2 regions of the Paraliobacillus zengyii genome follow, and region 1 is predicted to be linked to the other one. Evidence: predicted binding sites of a transcription regulator. Region 1 holds the regulator's gene; the other holds the start of a gene.

Region 1 (3,217 bases):
TCAATTTGAATCAGAAGGTAAGGATCATCAAGAGATTGTTAAGATATTAAAGACATATCCTGAAAAGGCTGAAATGTACTTACTTCCAGAAAGTTTTGAACAATTAAAACGAAGTGGAAGAGTAAGCACAACACAAACAATTTTTGCTAATTTACTGCATATTAACTTACTATTAAGATTTTATAATGGAAAAATATTGGTGGAGGAAAAGATTAGAACGAAGAAGAAGTCTAAGAATCGAATCTTTCAAATTATTGATGAGGCAATTAAAGAAAATCAATTTAAAGAAATGTGCATTATGCATGCAGGTATGAAGGAAAAGGCGCTAAAATGGAAAGAAGAATTAGAAAATATACATGAAGAAATTAAAATTCAAGTTGAAACATTAGTGCCGGTGGCAGGGGTACATGCAGGTCATGGTACAATGTCAATTTCTTGGTTAAAGGAAAAGTGATTTTTAATGGTTAAGAGTAGGTACCTAATTGGTATCTACTTTAATTTTTACTTTTATAAAAAAGTAAAAATTCAGATAACTTTTTAAGTAAATCATAAAACGGGTAAAAAAAGAATAGAATAGTTGGGCGCTTGGATTTTGAAAATAAGTTATACTAAATAAAAAGATATCTATAAATAAGATAGAAACAAAGGGGGCAAGCCGTTGTTATAACGGTGCGATATGGAAATTATACAAAATTTATTTGATGAAGAGTTTGTGTTGATGAGTTCGAGAATTATTGTAGCTCTAATACTATCAGGACTAATTGGTCTGGAAAGAGAAATTAACAATCATTCTGCGGGATTTAGAACGCATATTCTTGTTGGAATTAGTTCCTGTTTAATGATGCTACTATCACTCTATGGTTTTGATACATATTTTGAAAAGTATGGAGACGTTGTCCAGTTTGACCCAGCAAGAATCCCTTCTTACGTAATAAGTGGTATCGGTTTTCTCGGTGCAGGCACAATTATTGTAAGTGGAAGAACAATTCGTGGATTAACAACCGCCGCTTCCATATGGGCCGTTGCAGCATTGGGTTTAGTTATTGGGATTGGCATGTATAAAGTTGCTATACTTACGACGATAATAATTTTATTAAGTCTAATATTCTTAAATAACTTTGAAAAGAAGATCTCAAAAAAAAGAAACTTTATCTCTTTTCAAATTCTAGTTAATCAACATATGCAGATTCGTGAATTACTAGCTAAAGTTGAACAATTCGATGTAATTATTCGTAAACTAGAAATGGAAAAAGATGATGAATCAGATCGAATGATTATAATAGAGATGGAGAGTAATGAGACCTTGGATAAAACAGAATTATATCATCAATTAATGGACTTAAAGCAAGTGAAACAAGTGAATGAGTTAGACTGATTTTAGCTGATTAATTTGTTTAGTCATTTTGTTTGCAAGAATTTCGAAGTAGCGTATAATGAAGGTATAGTCAAAGATAGTCAAAGTCAGTTATGAGGAGGAGGCAAATGCGAAATATTTCAGATGTGATTGAAGCGTATTTAAAACAAATTATTCTAGGCAATAATAAAAACATTATTGAAATTAAACGCAGTGAAGTGGCTGATCAATTCGAGTGTGTGCCTTCTCAAATCAACTATGTAATCAATACTCGTTTCACAGTGGAAAGAGGGTATTTAGTTGAGAGTAAACGTGGTGGAGGCGGCTATATACGTATTACACGTCTTACAATTGATGATAAGACAAAACTACTTGATGAAATCATTGATATGGTTCAACCTACTGTTACGCAACATGCTGCCATTGATATATTAGAACGAATGTTAGAAGAAAAACTGATTACTAAAAGAGAAGCAAAAATAATGATTAGTGCCTTAACTCGTGATACACTTGCATTTCAATTACCTATACGGGATGAAATTAGGGCAAGAATTATGACTGCTATGTTAGCCTCTATAAAATATGAAATGTAGAACTTCTAGAGAAATAGATTTTAAAAGAGTCACATAGTATATTAAAAGAACAATAATAACTTCTGTCTCTGATAGGGAGGGACCATGAGGATGAAATGTGAAGAATGTCAAGAAAGGCCGGCTACACTCCATTTAACAAAGGTAGTAAATGAAAATAAAACAGAAATACATGTATGTGAACGTTGCGCAAAAGAAAAAGGATATATTTCTCATGATGAATATGCTTATTCTATTCATGATTTGTTATCTGGTTTATTCAATTTTGACTCTTCTTTCTCTAAGGAACACAAACACAGTCAAGAAGAAAATGGTGCTTTAATATGTCCAAAGTGTGGAATGACATATCATCAGTTTACACAACTAGGTAAGTTCGGATGTTCTAGTTGTTATTATACTTTTGCAGACAATTTAAATCCTATTTTCCGTCGTGTACATAGTGGAAATACTACACATGATGGTAAGATACCAAAAAGAAGAGGCACTGACCTAAAGCAAAAACGCTTAATACAGGGTTATAAAGAAGAATTACAACAATTGATCCAAACGGAAGCTTTTGAGGAAGCTGCGAAAATGCGTGATAAGATAAAGGATTTAGAAAAGAAACAGTGGGATACCGAGGAGTATAAGGATGGCGGTGATGAATAATGTCTTTGCAACCATTTATAAATGAAGCAATTAGTCCGTGGATGAAAGAAGAAGGACCAGATAATGATATTGTCATGAGTACTCGTATTCGTTTAGCGAGAAATTTTGAACAATATCCATTTCCTATTATTGCTAAAGAACAAGAGTTGGCACCTGTTGTTTCCTTAATGAAGAATAATTATCACGAACAGTCATTTGATAAATATCAAGACTTGCAATTTATTGGGATGGAAGAATTAAGGCCTGTTGAGAAGCGAGTCTTAGTTGAAAAACATTTAATTAGTCCTCAACTTGCTGAAAAAGCGAAAAATAGTGGTGTGTTGATATCAGAAAATGAACAGGTTTCCGTAATGATAAATGAGGAAGACCATATCAGAATGCAACTATACTTTCCAGGGCTGCAATTAGAAAATGCTTTAACACAAGCCTTTCTTTTTGATGATTGGTTAGAAGAAAAAATTGATTATGCTTTTGAAGAAACGAGAGGATATTTAACAAGCTGTCCTACCAATGTCGGAACAGGCATGAGAGCTTCAGTTATGATGCATCTACCTGCTCTAACCCTTACTCAAAAAATGAGTAAGATGATTCCTGCGATTAACCAGCTAGGTTTAGTGGTAAGGGG
Region 2 (3,217 bases), 1.1 Mb from region 1:
AAAAAGGATCCCTTTTTACTGGAATCCTTTAAAGGTACATTTTAAAATCAATTTGTTTGAACATCAGAGTCATTTATATATCCGGTAGTAGCCTTTCCATTCAAATATACAATTGCTTGGTACCAATTAGTAGTATGCGTATTATACAGTAATGTACTACCTTGGGCATAAGACTTCAAAACTTTGGAACCTTCAGATGCTAACGCATAAACGTTGGTTCTATTTTTTAAACCAGTTCCCTTAAGAGCTTCTGGACTATCTGTTATTACTTCAACATCAGTTTTATTTATATAGCCACTAGTTGCTTTTCCATTTATATATACCAGTGCTTGATACCAGTCACTAGAAAATGTTTTATACAGAAGTGTTGTTCCTTGGGCATAAGATTTTAAAACTTTCGAGCCTGTGGAAGCTAATGTATAAACATTCGTTTTATTTTTTAATCCTATCCCTTGAAGTGATTCCGGATTAGTTGTTCCTTCTTCAACATCTGCTTTATTTATATAGCCATTAGTTGCTTTTCCATTTACATATACCAGTGCTTGATACCAGTCACTAGAAAATGTTTCATACAGAAGTGTTGTTCCTTGGGCATAAGATTTTAAAACTTTCGAGCCTGTGGAAGCTAATGTATAAACATTCGTTTTATTTTTTAATCCTATCCCTTTAAGCGATTCTGGATTAGTTGTTCCTTCTTCAACATCTGCTTTATTTATATAACCATTAGTTGCTCTTCCATTTACATATACCGTTGCTTGATACCAGTCACTAGAGAATGTTTTATACAATAATGTTTTTCCTTGGGCATAAGACTTTAACACTTTCGAACCTGTGGAAGCTAATGTATAAACATTGGTTTTATTTTCCAACCCTACACCTTTTAATGAAATAGGGTCAGTATCGGTATTTTCAACATCATTTGTTTTAAAATAACCTGTTGTAGACTTTCCATTTATATATACAATAGCTTCATACCAATCACCTGAAAAAGACTTATATATCACCGGTTTACCTTGGTTATACGTTTTTAACTGATTACCATAACTATCATACACATGAGTAGGACTTTTTAATGTTATCCCTGAAAGGACTTCTTGTAATCCATCTTGTTCATAAGGTGATTGTGTCAATCCATATCCAAATATGTTGTCTCTTCCTTTATCACCTAAATCCACAACATTTTCTTGAACAATGGTCATGGGACATTTGTTGCTGGAATTATAGGTGCAAAAAACAATAGTATCGGTACAGTTGGGGTTGCACCCGAATCGAGTATATATGCAGTAAAGGTTGCTAATAAAGCGGGAGATGCTTATTTTATATCCTCTTTAAATAGAATGATAACTTTTTCCGAGCCTTCTTCAGCACTTATCACTGTAGGAAATAGTAGACATACACTAGCAATAAGTATTACTTTAATAGATTGTGCTATCATGATGGATCTTCCCCTTTATTAGTAACTTTATCTTTTAATAGATTATACTATATTAATCGGAATACTATTTAAATAATGTAGTAGTTTCACTAAAATTTACTGATCATAATAAAAAATAGCAAGGATCCCTGACTAGCGGAATCCTTGCTATCACTGTGTTTACATAAGTGCGCTCGGAGGGATTTGAACCCCCGACCCTTGGTACCGGAAACCAATGCTCTATCCCCTGAGCTACGAGCGCAGGATAAATTCTGAAAATGTGGACAAGCACTATTATAACGGATGATAGAAAGTAATTCAATTACAATCATATCACTTCTTTTATATCTTAAATAACAATACACTTTATGATCATTTAAACAAAAAAGAAACATATATATTTTAAATAGCTACATCCACAAAAAATAAGTACTCTCTGTTATAATAAATAATAAGGTTTATATTGCCAACCGAATGGGTAGGATACAGTTAGGTGTATCCTAAAAATAAAGTTAAAATAGAATGTGTTTTGTTTGACCTTTATTGACCATTTAGTTACTATATACATAGGAAGTTAATTCACTAATAGAAGAATGAAGCATTATAAGGAGGAAATTTTACAATGAATTTAATACCAACAGTTATTGAACAAACAAACCGCGGAGAACGTGCATATGACATCTATTCTCGCTTACTTAAAGATCGTATTATTATGTTAGGTAGTGGCATTGATGATAATGTTGCTAACAGCATTGTTGCACAGCTTTTATTCTTAGAAGCTGAGAGTCCTGGTAAAGATATCTCTATCTACATCAACTCACCAGGTGGTTCCATTACAGCTGGAATGGCAATTTATGATACGATGCAATTTATTAAATCAGATGTTTCAACAATCTGTGTTGGTATGGCAGCATCTATGGGTGCATTCTTACTAACTGCTGGAGCGCCTGGTAAACGTTATGCACTGCCAAATAGTGAAGTAATGATTCACCAACCGCTTGGTGGTACACAAGGGCAAGCATCCGACATTCAGATCCATGCTAATCGTATTATTGAAATGCGTGCTAAACTAAATCAAATTATTGCTGATACTACAGGTCAACCAATTGAAGTTATTGAGAAAGATACAGATCGTGATAACTTTATGAGTGCACATAAAGCAAAAGAATATGGTTTAATTGACCAAGTAATGGAAAAGAAACCAACTGAATAATTAATAATTAAAGAACGGAGCAAATTTAAATTTGCTCCGTTCTTTTTATTCCAATACATTATATTAGTGCTCTACTACGTTAGTTGCGTTACTTAAATATGTTGCTAATGTTTCAATAGCAACTTCTGAATCTGCACCTTCACCAGATAATGTTATCGTTTCACCACTAGCTATTGCTAAGCTTAACAATCCCATAATACTTTTTGCGTTTACTCGTCTACTACCTTTTTCCAAAAATATTTCAGAGGCAAAATTATTTGCTTTTTGAACAAATTCCGAGGCTGGCCTTGCTTGTAACCCAGGTTCTACTGCCACCACTAACGTTTTACTTTCCATCATTTTATCTCCTCTCAAAATTAACTAAATAGAGAAAGCGTTATCATTTCAATGTGCTATAATAAAATGTATGTTATCTTCTTAACTATTATACATGTAAGCGCATGCATAAACAATAATATTATTCAAAGATAAAAAACATCGATTTACTAATATATAAAGAAGCACGTCTTTATAATTAGTAACTATCGATGTGGGTCTACATTACTTTATTACATTTGTTGTTGATTCGAACGCAAGTGTTCTGCAAACTC

Evidence for each region. The regulator CtsR, encoded in region 1, represses protease genes until heat stress. The targets are predictions, from matches to a motif close to ATGGTCAATAAAGGTCAAACA.
Region 2: the regulator CtsR is predicted to act here: its motif matches at 1,945-1,965, upstream of clpP (ATP-dependent Clp endopeptidase proteolytic subunit ClpP).

What each region holds. Positions count from the first base shown of each region.
Region 1 covers NZ_CP029797.1:138,053-141,269, forward strand. The annotation lists gene DM447_RS00670 (DegV family protein) at 1-454, shown strand, start outside; gene DM447_RS00675 (MgtC/SapB family protein) at 677-1,375, shown strand; gene DM447_RS00680 (CtsR family transcriptional regulator) at 1,483-1,947, shown strand; gene DM447_RS00685 (protein-arginine kinase activator protein McsA) at 2,038-2,592, shown strand; gene DM447_RS00690 (protein-arginine kinase McsB) at 2,592-3,217, shown strand, end outside.
Region 2 covers NZ_CP029797.1:2,776,787-2,780,003, forward strand. The annotation lists gene DM447_RS14105 (SH3 domain-containing protein) at 48-1,199, opposite strand; partial or broken gene DM447_RS18860 (S8 family serine peptidase) at 1,188-1,307, shown strand; tRNA gene DM447_RS14115 (tRNA-Arg) at 1,604-1,676, opposite strand; gene clpP (ATP-dependent Clp endopeptidase proteolytic subunit ClpP) at 2,037-2,627, shown strand; gene DM447_RS14125 (HPr family phosphocarrier protein) at 2,691-2,963, opposite strand; gene whiA (DNA-binding protein WhiA) at 3,176-3,217, opposite strand, start outside.